Regions from separate parts of the Rossellomorea sp. GQ25 genome, predicted to be linked through region 2. Evidence: riboswitches for the same ligand, from Rfam matches in the RefSeq annotation. Region 2 holds a riboswitch; each other region holds the start of a gene.
The links. A riboswitch is a leader RNA that binds a small molecule or an ion and turns the genes downstream of it on or off. The one in region 2 is predicted to bind S-adenosylmethionine.

Region 1 (3,112 bases), on a different contig from region 2:
ACAGCGGGATTCCGATCACATTTGCCAGAAACAAGGATACGGTGGCGGATAACAAAATGATGACCACGATTTTGATGGAGAGTACATGTTCCGGGATAATCCCTGAACTAATGGTTTTAACTACTTCTCCACCACCTAAAACCGCTCCGCTCAGGACACCTGCAGCGCAGATCCATAAAGAATTCTTGATGTTTTTTATTGCTCCTGCACCATATGCAACCCCCATCGATGCTGCCGCTCCGCTGGCACCAATGTTCATAGCGAAGAACAAACTTATGATCAGGGCGAATATTTCAAGCAAAGAATGTCACCTCTTTTAATGAAGACCGCATTCAGTTTTCCCTTTTCCTTTCCATCTTCCGGAGCGGAGATCCTTTATGTCTATGGCTGGAGTTGTACAATGGAAGCATCCGATACTTGGATACCCCTGATCATGAAGTGGATTATAGGATAGGTTATGCTTATGGACATACCTCCAAATCTCCTTCCAGGTCCAGTGAATTAAAGGACAAATTTTAACTGATTGGAACTTGTCATCCTTATTGATGAATTCAACCTGACTTCTTGTAGGTGATTGTTCTCTTCTTAATCCTGAAATCCAGGCATTCCCTTTGGATAAGGAATCTTGTAAAGGGTCAAGCTTTCGAATTTGACAGCATTGGTTCGGGTTTCTCTCCCACAACTTATCTCCATATGTTACTGCTTGCTCTTGGAGCGTTAATTCAGGCTTTTTCATATGAATGGTGATACCAGGATATTTCTCCTTCACCTTTTCAATCGTTTCATAGGTTTCCTTGAAATGAACACCTGTATCAAGAAATACTATGGTTGCTTTCGGTTGTACTTTGGTTAGGAGATCGATTAATACGATCCCTTCTATGCCAAAACTGCATGCATATACGACACTTTCACCATAATGGTCATACGCCCACTCAAGGACGTTTAACGCTCCTTTATAGACCGGATCAATTTCAAATTGGATGGATGGTTTTTTCCAAGTTTGATAGGTTAACATGATACACCCCTTTCCCGCTCATCCAAACAAAAAGAGGCGATAACAAGATATAGGGATTTCCTTTATCTGTGTTATGCGCCTCTAGTTTGTCTAGTCAGCTTATTTAATTCGCACTTTCTCGTTTTTCTCCAATTGAATGACTTTACCGTCCTGAACCACAATGGTAATCGATCCAAAACTCATCGTCTTCAACATTGAAGTGATCTTCTCGACTACTACATCATTCTCTGCTTCTTGATTTTTTTCTTTAGCCACATGATTCCCCCCATTTTCATCTTATCCAGAAAAATCATGAATGAAAAAAACAACCCTCCATTTTGGAAAGTTGTTCAGGTAAGGATACCTTATCTTCCAAAATGACTTCACATTTTGCTGGAATTAGCACCTTACATAACGTAGGTTGCTGGGCTTCGCGGGGCCAGATCCCTCCACCACTCTGGATAAGAGTTATTAATTTTAATATTCTAAATAATATCATATTCTACAGAGAAGTCAACCCGAGTTTTTCGATCGGATTTATGTCTTTTGACTTATTTTTTTCAAAAAGCTTAATTCTCTTTATTTCTATTCGCTTTATAAACGCTATAGGACACTATTTTCATCTGAATGATCAAAATAATTGAAACATCAATTTACCTTCGATCACTTTCTTCTGATCCTGGTTGACGGCATAGACGTTAAAATGCAAGAGATTATCCTGTTTTTTTGATACTTCTGCAATCAATGTAATGACATCGTCCAAGAAAACCATCCCTTTAAAGCGGACGGTGTACTCTTTGATAAATCCTTCTTCATAATGATCACTAAAAAGCTTGGAGATATTGCCCATTGTCCACATGCCATGAGCAATGATTCCTGGAAGCCCCAGTTTAAGGGCTTCCTCATCGATCGTATGAATGGGGTTATAATCCCCCGATGCTCCTGCATATTTGATTAAGTCGATTCTCGAGACTGGAGCTAATTCAACAAAGGGAAGGGTTTCATCTATAGTAAGGGATGATAGTTTAGTCATTTTCCCAACCTCTCTCTAACCGTTTCAGTGATAATGACAATCGCCTCAGAGGTGAAAATCCTATTCCCTCCAGAATCTTCACCGATGTCTTCTATCACAAGAAAACCAAGTGTTCCACCCGATCCTTTCCGCTCATAGTAATCTTTTATCTCCGTATAACACTGAATCCTTTCCCCGACCTTCAGTGGTCTTTCATAGTGAAAAGATTGTTCCCCATGAATTAACCCGACGTTCGGTAAATGAAAACCTTCAATCGTTCCGTAGTCGAACACTCTAGGAAAAGTGGGGGGAGCGATATTCCCCCTGTATCTAGACCGTTTACCTGCTTCTTCATCCACATAAATGGGACGTGGATCACCGATGGCTTCGGCAAACTTACGGACCGCTCCATTTTCAACACAATTTTCTATGGAAGTTGAACGTTTACCAATATAAGATTGAAACATATCCTTCACCTCTTTCTCCCTTTAGGCTTTCGGCCCTCCAGCTACGTAGAGGACTTGTCCATTAACGAATGACGATCTTTCATCCGCAAAAAACGCCACTGCATTCGCTATATCTTCCGGCTGCCCGCTTCTTCCTACAGGAATTCCTTGAAGACTCGCTTCCACCAGTTGTTCAAAGGTAATCCCGATTCGCTTCGCCGTTTCTCTAGTCATTTCCGTTTCTATGAATCCGGGGGCTACTGCATTGGTCGTAATCCCCAGAGGACCAAGCTCTATTGCCAAAGTTTTCGTTAAGCCTTGAAGACCTGCTTTAGCCGTAGCGTAATTTGCCTGTCCCCGGTTACCAAGTGCAGATGTAGAAGAGATATTAATCATACGGCCATACCTGTTCTTCACCATATAACCTTGCGCTGCTTTCGCTACGTTAAATGATCCTTTCAAATGCACATCCATGACCGTTTGCCAATCTGTATCGGTCATTTTAAATAGCAGGTTGTCTCTGATGACTCCTGCATTGTTGACGACTATATCAACGGAGCCGAAAGTTTCAAAGACTTCGTTGACGGCCTCTTCTACTTCCTTGAATTCTATTACATTCGCAACTCTTATAAATATTTTATACTCTCCCAATTCCTTACT
Region 2 (3,112 bases):
AATGAATTCTGCTACCATTATTATAGTAAATATTATTGAAAGGGGTAGTAAAAAATGCTCTATCCATATTATGATAAAAAACCAATCATCGCTCACTCGGCATACATTGCCGATTATGTGACCATCTCCGGGGATGTGGAGATCGGTGAAGAGTCCAGCATCTGGTTTAACACCGTCATCAGAGGGGATGTGGCTCCAACAAAAATCGGTAATAAAGTAAATATACAGGATAATTCCATGCTTCATCAGAGTCCAAATAACCCTCTTATTCTTGAAGATGAAGTAACCATAGGTCATGGAGTGATTCTACATAGCTGCAAAATCCGAAAAAAAGCTCTAATCGGAATGGGGTCGATCATTCTCGATAATGCTGAAATTGGTGAAGGAGCATTTATTGGGGCGGGAAGCCTTGTTCCACAAGGGAAAGTCATTCCTCCCAACACGCTGGCATTCGGTCGTCCAGCAAAAGTAGTGAGAGAGTTAAATGAACATGATATTAGCGAAATGAAGCGAATTTCGAAAGAATACGCAGAAAAAGGACAATATTATAAAAGCATCAAACCATTTTAATATCCTATACTTGGGATACCCCAACCTTCATTAGATTACTCATGGAATTTTTTCATGTGTGACTGGGGAAAAAAGGGGTGGATCTTCTACTTAGGGTTCATCTGACATTCGACACGAACCAACAAGCTTCGCCAAATCCGAAATTGCCAAAAAGACCAACACCCTAAAAAAGTGTTGGTCCCTTCTATCTCTATCTTTCCTTATTCGCTTAACGCTTCCGCTTTTAATGCTTCTGCTTTGTTTGTACGCTCCCAAGGAAGATCAATATCGTTACGGCCAAAGTGTCCGTAAGCAGCTGTCTGCTTGTAGATCGGACGACGAAGGTCCAGCATTTTGATGATTCCTGCAGGACGCAGGTCAAAATTATTGCGAACAACATCAATTAGTACGTCTTCTGATACTTTTCCTGTTCCAAATGTATCAACGGAGATGGATACCGGTTGAGCAACCCCAATCGCATACGCTAATTGAACTTCACATTTTTCAGCTAAACCAGCTGCCACAATGTTCTTCGCTACATAACGTGCTGCATAAGCCGCTGAACGGTCCACTTTCGTTGCATCCTTACCAGAGAATGCACCGCCACCGTGACGAGCGTATCCGCCGTATGTGTCAACGATGATTTTACGGCCTGTTAACCCTGCATCACCTTGTGGACCGCCGATAACGAAACGACCAGTTGGGTTGATGAAGTATTTTGTTTGCTCATCGATCAGTTCTTTCGGTACAACAGGGTCGATGACATATTCTTTTAAGTTACGTTGGATTTGCTCAAGCGTCACTTCAGGGTGATGCTGAGTTGAGATAACGATCGTGTCAATACGAACCGGCTTATCGTTTTCATCATATTCAACCGTTACTTGAGTTTTTCCATCGGGACGCAGGTAAGGAAGGATCTCTTCTTTACGAACTTCTGTTAAACGACGGGAGATTTTGTGTGCAAGGGAAATCGGAAGAGGCATAAGCTCTTTCGTTTCATTACAAGCGAACCCAAACATTAACCCCTGGTCACCTGCACCGATTGCATCGATTTCTTCATCTGTCATTTGACCTTCACGGGCTTCAAGTGCCTGATCTACACCTTGAGCGATATCAGCAGATTGCTCATCGATGGATGTTAATACGGCACATGTTTCAGCATCAAAGCCATATTTTGCACGAGTGTAGCCAATTTCACGGATCGTTTCACGAACGATTTTTGGAATATCGACATATGTACTCGTTGTAATTTCACCTGCAACAAGAACAAGACCCGTCGTAACAGAGGTTTCACATGCTACACGAGCATTCGGATCATTTGTAAGAATTGCATCAAGAATTGAATCAGAGATTTGGTCACAAATTTTATCTGGATGTCCTTCGGTTACGGACTCAGATGTAAACAGACGACGTTTAGTTGACATCAAGGTTCCTCCTTAAGCGTAATTGCTAGACTTTGGTCTAACAAAACATTAAACAGATACGGTACTCATTTCCCTAAGTAGTATGAAGTAAACATGAATTTTTTATAAGAAAATCATGAATTATGTGCATTTGATCCACTATAAACAGAAAAAACCCTTCCCCGAAAAAAGCATTAGAGGAAAGGTTTCAGATCATAGCCGCGCCTTTTCTCTCTTATCGTTCAAGGTTCATAGACCTTGCCTCAGTTTAGCACCTTCGCTTAATCGGATCGTTTCAGACAGAAAGGATCCATTCACTATTTAGCAGGTTGCTGGGTTTCATAGGGTCTGCTCCCTCCACCAGCTCAGGATAAGAGTATCCGTTCAAGGAACAATGATAACGTTTAGGACAAAGGGTGTCAACTTTTTTTCGAGTGACATGTTTAACCATTCAAGCTTACTCCTTTCATGATTCCAACCTAACTTGTCCTCATAAAATAACCTAATTAGGTAATGAGGCTAAACATTATGATATTTTTTACATATATATAAGAAGATACAAGCTATATTTGGACGAAAAATGTGACAATATGAAGACACATTATAAAATTGAATAAATAGTATAGACTAATGGTTCAATTGTGTTATACTATTTTTGTGAAGCAAACGAGATCATTAAATTTATATAAAGGAAGGGTTCTAATGAATTCAGTGAGCATGTCTAATGAATTAACAGAATTACTTAACGGTCAAAACATTCAGGAACAATTATCTGTTTCCCAACTAGTTGAAAAAGTCCTTCAACGAAATGAAGGCGTTTTAACATCATCAGGTGCAGTCAGAGCAGAAACTGGTAAATACACAGGACGCTCTCCTAAGGATAAATTCATTGTAGAAGAACCATCCACGAAGGATAAGATTGAGTGGGGTTCTGTCAATCAACCAATCTCTTCAGAATCATTCGATAAACTATATACAAAAGTATTAGATTACTTAAAAGAAAAAGAAGAAGTATTTTCATTTAAAGGGTTCGCAGGTGCTGACCCAAAACATAGACTACCGATTCAAGTGATCAACGAATTCGCTTGGCATAATCTTTTCGCTCACCAATTATTCATTCGCCCTACACAAGAAGAGCTAAAGGGTCATCAATCAGAATT
Region 3 (3,112 bases), on a different contig from region 2:
CATCCTGCGTTTTCTGTGCAATAGAACCACCTACAATATGAATAGAATATTTCTTTGATAGGGCAGACAGGAAGGAGATTGAATCTTTTGCTCCTTCATCAGCGATTTCCTCCATTCTTGTAAGGTCATATCCAGTCGTCCACAGTTCAGGGAGTACAACCGTATCACAGCCTTCGTCACACGCTCTTTTAACCCATTGTTCTACTTTTTGCTTGTTTTTTTCGGGATCCCCGAACACAATATCCATTTGTGCAAGACCTATCTTTTGAATCATTTCTTTCACCTCATTATGGACTTTTGGAATTTATTCCTTTACATTCTTTATTTTCCGTTATATCATTTGTGACTAGAATTTGAAAGTAATTAATTTTCAAAAAAATGTAGTGGGTGAGTGTATGAAAACCTTTAGTAAGGCAAAACGATTAGATTTATTACCTGAACAATTTTTCGCATCCCTCGCGGAAACAGTGAATGCTGTGGTCAAAGAGGGACATGATGTCATTAATTTGGGCCAGGGAAATCCGGATCAACCGACTCCTCCACATATTGTGGAAAAACTGACAGAAGCAGCAGCTTCCCCGTCCAATCATAAGTATCCTCCATTTCGCGGCTTATCGTCCTTTAAAGAGGCGATTGCTGCTTTCTACCTTCGTGAATATGGTGTGGAATTAGACCCGGAAACAGAGGTAGCTGTGCTGTTCGGAGGAAAGGCAGGGTTAGTTGAAATCCCTCAATGTTTATTGAATCCTGGTGATGAGGTATTGGTGCCCGATCCCGGTTATCCTGATTATTTATCAGGGGTGGCATTGGCAGAAGCACGTATGATTAAAATGCCTCTACGAGAGAAAAATGGATTTCTGCCTGATTATCGTGAACACTCTCGTAATGAGCTGGAAAATGCGAAGCTAATGTTTCTGAATTACCCTAATAACCCTACTGGAGCGATCGCCACAAAATCATTCTTTGAAGAAACAGTCACTCTTGCCAATCAGCATGATATTTGTGTTGTACATGATTTTGCCTATGGAGCTATAGGGTTTGATGGAAATAAGCCCATAAGCTTCTTGGAAACAAAAGGAGCAAAAGATGTGGGGATTGAGATTTATACATTATCGAAAACGTATAATATGGCTGGCTGGAGAGTGGGGTTTGCAGTAGGGAATAAGAGTGTCATAGAAGCGATCAACCTCCTCCAAGATCACTTATATGTGAGTCTGTTCGGTGCTATTCAAGAAGCGGCTACCACTGCCCTTTTAAGTTCCCAGGAATGCGTACATGAGCTTGTTTCAACATACGAAGAAAGAAGAAAACTATTAATCTCCGGACTTCAGGAAATAGGGTGGGATGTAAAAGCTCCACAAGGTTCCTTCTTTGCTTGGTTAAAAGTACCTGAGGGATTCACCTCTGTAGAGTTCTCTACTTATTTACTTGAAAAAATCAAAGTCGCTGTAGCCCCGGGAGTTGGCTTTGGAGAATTCGGAGAAGGGTATGTACGTGTAGGACTATTAACCACAAACGAGCGGATAAAAGAAGCGATTTCGCGTATTGAAAATTTAGAATTATTCCATAAAAGGGATTGACAGAAGTTGAAATTGGTGCAATAATCCAACTGAAATAATGAATAATGAAATTCTTATCAAGAGCAGGCGGAGGGACCAGCCCTATGAAGCCCGGCAACCGACTTATTCAAGCACGGTGCTAATTCTTGCAGCAATAATGCTGACAGATAAGAAAGAGTGACTTTATCAAACCTCTTCTTATTTGGAAGAGGTTTTTTGTTTACCCGGGCTTATGAAATCAACATGCGGATAAGAATAGCATGTTTTCAAAAGGAGGCAGGACAACAATGAGTGAAGTGATAGCCACATATGAACTAAAGGGAAAGAGTGGTTCATTCGAGAAAAAGGCAGAGGGAATCGCCCTGGGATTGACGGTCGGTTCATGGACGGACTTACCGCTCCTGGAACAGGATCAATTGCGCAAGTACAAGGGGAGAGTCGTTTCTGTGAAAGAGTGGGAGGGTAAAAATGGACCCAGAGGTAAGGTGCAAATTGGCTATCCCGGTCATAATTATTCAAATGATATCCCAGCCATCCTTACTACGGTATTCGGCAAGCTTTCCCTGGATGGTGAAGTGAAATTAGTAGATATAGAGTTTTCCAGTGACTTAAAAAAAGCCTATCCTGGGCCACGGTTTGGAATAGAAGGAATCAGGGAGCTAACAGGTGTACAAGAAAGACCCCTGTTAATGAGCATCTTTAAAGGCGTAATCGGCAGGGATCTTACCTACCTTGAAACTCAATTAAGGGCACAGGCTCTAGGGGGAGTCGACGTAGTAAAAGACGATGAGATTCTCTTTGATAATTCACTAACACCTTTCACTGAGAGGATCAATATAGGGAAAAGAGTGTTATACGAGCTGTTTGAAGAGACAGGTAAGAAAACGTTGTATGCTGTAAACCTAACAGGAAGGACTTCAGAATTACGTGATAAAGCAAGAAAAGCACGTGAGCTTGGAGCCCATGCCCTTTTATTCAATGTGTTTTCATACGGCCTGGATGTTCTCCAGGAATTGAGGGAGGACCCTGAGATCGGATTGCCGATTATGGCCCACCCTGCATTTGCAGGTGCTGTTGCTTCATCTCCTGCACATGGTGTGAGCTATTCTTTATGGTTAGGGAAATTCTTACGAATGGCCGGAGCTGATTTTTCTTTATTTCCATCTCCATACGGAACTGTCGCATTAGATAAGAACCAAGTCCTGTCGCTCAGTCATGAGTTAACAAAGGATGACGATCAACTAAGAAGATCATTGCCCGTACCGTCAGCTGGCATTCATCCTGCGCTTGTACCGCTTTTGATGAAGGATTTTGGTTTAGACTGTGTCATTAATGCAGGTGGTGGCATCCATGGCCATTCAGATGGGGCAATTGGAGGGGGAAAGGCATTCGTCCAAGCAATTGAAGCAGTTTTAAGAGGAGAGTCTCTGACAGATGCTGCAGATACCCATAGTGAGCTTCGTAAAGCACTATCCCTATGGGGAGAGGAGGTAAAGGTATAGTGACGCGTCCGATCATTTTCTGTGATTTTGATGGCACGATTACAGAAACCG
Region 4 (3,112 bases), on a different contig from region 2:
GGTTTGTACTTTTATAAAAAAGTCTCAATAATAGGTTTTGATTATTGGATGTATGCTTCCACTTCCGACTCGTCCATGTGCATGCATCACATTTCACATCTCTGCCGTTTGATACGATAAAGCCTGTTCCATCAGCAGGCAATTCCTCATCTGGAATGTTAAATCCAAGGTAAATCGAAATAAGTGAAGAATTTTTCAAGATTTTAAAATTAGGTTCAAGTTTTTCATGAGTCAGAATCTTCTGGGTTACGTCATGGGGTGTTGCGAATACCACATAATCCGCTTGAATCCTCCCATGACCATTAAGAGTCAGCTCATATTTGTCTCCTGTTTTTTGGAGGTTAGTTGTTTCTACTCCCTTTAAAATTGTCCCACTGGAACATTTTTCTTCTAAACGTTCAATGATGGCTGATAAACCATTTTTAAACGAGATGAACTTTTTATTGGACGCCCCTTGGAATTTTGGTTTATTGGCAGATAAACCTTTAATGATACTGCCGTATTTATTTTTATATTCAAGTAAGTATGGGAGTGTTGAGGCCATGGTGAGCTTATGCAAATTTCCAGAGTAGACCCCTGATAATACTGGAGCTACCTGCTTCTCAACAAGTTCCTTACCCAGGAATGCTTCTAAAAATTCGCCTATAGAACTCTCTTTTGTAAATTGTGTATTTTCCGTTTCAAGGTCTTTAAGTGCGTCAATCTTCCCTTCTTCTGACAACAGGGTGCTTTTTTTTAGAGACTCAACGGACATGGGAATTCCGAAAATCGTGTCTTGGGGAATCTTGTGTAATTCGCCATTTGTATATATGTAGGATGTGCCCGTTTCATTATAGACGAGTTCCTCTTGAAGTTGAATTTCCTCAACTAGAGGAAGAACCCCTTCATTACGGGCAACGATGGAATCTGCTCCTGCTTCCATTATGAACTCGCCTTCTCTTATCGTTCTAATTTTGCCACCGAGCTGCTGATTTCGCTCGATTAGGATTAACTCGATATCTATTTTTCGTTCTATGGACATTTTTTGAAGATGGTACAGCGTTGTTAATCCTGTAATTCCTCCACCTACGACAACCACTGTCTTCATACGATTCACTCCAATAAGTTTATGTATACAGATTATCATGTTTTTTGTTGAATAGAAAAAGATTCTGTGTCTGAAATGGTAAAAAAGTATGGGAATGAGGGTTAGGTTCAACAGTTTTATTTTCAACAATTCCCCTCATCTGTCCTATAATCTATTTCCACAATCTAATCCCTAGTTGACAACTATGAATACTTATGTATATAATATAAGAAATCTATGACGACTATATAGCCACTTATCCAGAGAGGAAGAGGGACTGGCCCGATGATGCCTCAGCAACAGATTCTACATCGTAGAACACTGTGCTAATTCCACAAGCATTTCGCTTGGAAGATGAGTTGAAGTTTGATACATCAAGCCTTCTTCTTATCTACTAGGAAGAGGGCTCTTTTTAATGAGAGAGCCTCTTCCTCTGTTCGTATACATTATAAGAGGAGTGATCAAAAATGGGCAAAATCCTTCAGGAAGCGATTCATAATCGAAGAAATGAGTTAATAAACAAATTAATTGTCCACAACATTTTCAAAAAAGGGGACAAACAATTATTTGAGTTGACGCTGCAAGAACTTGAGGACGAATACAAATATCTTCAAAAGGAATGCCATCCGCATAGCGATGTTGGCTCCATTCATTGGAAAAATTGTGAAAAATTAAGCAGTTAAAGAGCAGCAATCCAAGGAAGTGGATTGCTGCTTCCTTATTTTTCAATACTTAAGCTAACTGTCTGCAATCATCTGCACCCTTAAAGCATGCATCTGCTCATTTTGACAATGGTTGTGATCTTGTTTCTTACACTCATTTCCGCATGATTCACAAATCACTGTACAAGCTGAAGCAAGTTCAGCCACCAATGACGTTCCTCTCACCAAAGCTTATTCCAAAAATCCACACATGTCTGCACATTCACGGTCCATACGAATGCAGTCCACCATCATTCCTACATTATCTTCCTTTAGACATGCATCAAATCAATGGTTGCACGCCTCCATGCATACGTGTAAAGTTTGAATCGCTATTAGATTGTTATTTTGGGACAATTCTGAATCTCCTCCTTGTATAAATTTTAAGTATAGTAGTCTTCAAGTATGGTTACCTTTGCGGCTGCCTTTAGCTCTATTTCTATTTTGATCTTTTCTGTGATCAGTTCTGTCGGGAAGATTCCTTCGTTGTTAAAGGCATTCGTGATAGTGAATGTGTTGGATGCGGATAAGGGTACGGTTAGTTTGTTGGCAGGTACGGTGGTGATTGCGATGTTTATTTAGTAGATCATAATTGTGTCAGTTACGGAAACCACTCTCCACGGGAACAGAAAAAAGACGTCTACCACTCGGCATACGTCTTTTCTCTCTATCACTTATTGTGCATTCACCTCGATAGCATCCTTCTTGTAATATTCTGCAAAGATCTCCGCGAACGCTTCTGTAGAGTTATACAATTCCACTAAATTATTTTCCACTCCGCCAAACTCAAGTAACATGGCTCTCTCGGTTAGGTCCTGATTGTAGACCCCGTTACCTTCTGCTCTTGTTTTGATGAAGACACCCCGGCTGATGCCAGGATATTTTTCCTCCAGTTTAGCATTCAATTCCTTTGCGATCTTAAGGTTCTTTTCGAAGTTTTTGTTTTCTTTTCCTACGATAAAAAATAAGCGTGCATAGTTTTTACCGTTAATGGTTTTGGTAGTGATGCTACGTGGCTGAGAATCCCGATGGATATCAATCAGGTACGTTAGGTCATCATTTTGGGCGATAGCTTCTTGTACTAGTCCCCTTGATAACTGATAGGATTCAAAATATGTCCATGACTTGTCTTTGAGTGCTTTGTTTACATCTGTCTTATCCTGAACCGCTCCAATACCCCGTGCTTCAAGCTCTTGCTTCAATTTGGATCCGACAGCAATGACGTTGACCTTCTCGTTGGTACTCGCTGGATCTTTCGAATCGTTATTCTTAATCAGCGGGCTAAACGCTTCCCAGCTGTGTGAATGATAGATGTAGACGGATTTTTCATCAATCTCTTGAACTC

Region 1: linked by a shared signal. The riboswitch ahead of AC6CIB_RS02015 (YezD family protein) and the one ahead of metK (methionine adenosyltransferase) in region 2 are both predicted to bind S-adenosylmethionine.
Region 3: linked by a shared signal. The riboswitch ahead of AC6CIB_RS15810 (2,3-diketo-5-methylthiopentyl-1-phosphate enolase) and the one ahead of metK (methionine adenosyltransferase) in region 2 are both predicted to bind S-adenosylmethionine.
Region 4: linked by a shared signal. The riboswitch ahead of AC6CIB_RS03975 (Fur-regulated basic protein FbpA) and the one ahead of metK (methionine adenosyltransferase) in region 2 are both predicted to bind S-adenosylmethionine.

Annotation. Positions count from the first base shown of each region.
Region 1 is NZ_JCAXEQ010000001.1:368,324-371,435, reverse strand. Features, by position in the region: gene cysP (sulfate permease) at 1-301, opposite strand, end outside; gene AC6CIB_RS02020 (phosphoadenylyl-sulfate reductase) at 317-1,015, opposite strand; gene AC6CIB_RS02015 (YezD family protein) at 1,115-1,270, opposite strand; SAM riboswitch class I at 1,357-1,462, opposite strand; gene AC6CIB_RS02010 (MaoC/PaaZ C-terminal domain-containing protein) at 1,626-2,027, opposite strand; gene AC6CIB_RS02005 (MaoC family dehydratase N-terminal domain-containing protein) at 2,024-2,473, opposite strand; gene fabG (3-oxoacyl-ACP reductase FabG) at 2,495-3,112, opposite strand, start outside.
Region 2 is NZ_JCAXEQ010000009.1:18,690-21,801, reverse strand. Features, by position in the region: gene AC6CIB_RS20875 (gamma carbonic anhydrase) at 55-570, shown strand; gene metK (methionine adenosyltransferase) at 771-1,973, opposite strand; SAM riboswitch class I at 2,185-2,329, opposite strand; gene pckA (phosphoenolpyruvate carboxykinase (ATP)) at 2,655-3,112, shown strand, end outside.
Region 3 is NZ_JCAXEQ010000005.1:31,874-34,985, reverse strand. Features, by position in the region: gene AC6CIB_RS15820 (carbon-nitrogen family hydrolase) at 1-274, opposite strand, end outside; gene AC6CIB_RS15815 (pyridoxal phosphate-dependent aminotransferase) at 396-1,580, shown strand; SAM riboswitch class I at 1,631-1,733, shown strand; gene AC6CIB_RS15810 (2,3-diketo-5-methylthiopentyl-1-phosphate enolase) at 1,847-3,061, shown strand; gene AC6CIB_RS15805 (2-hydroxy-3-keto-5-methylthiopentenyl-1-phosphate phosphatase) at 3,061-3,112, shown strand, end outside.
Region 4 is NZ_JCAXEQ010000001.1:713,492-716,603, forward strand. Features, by position in the region: gene AC6CIB_RS03970 (protoporphyrinogen oxidase) at 1-1,087, opposite strand, end outside; SAM riboswitch class I at 1,320-1,427, shown strand; gene AC6CIB_RS03975 (Fur-regulated basic protein FbpA) at 1,534-1,749, shown strand; partial or broken gene AC6CIB_RS03980 (four-helix bundle copper-binding protein) at 1,799-2,076, opposite strand; gene AC6CIB_RS03985 (hypothetical protein) at 2,173-2,349, shown strand; gene spoIIP (stage II sporulation protein P) at 2,442-3,112, opposite strand, start outside.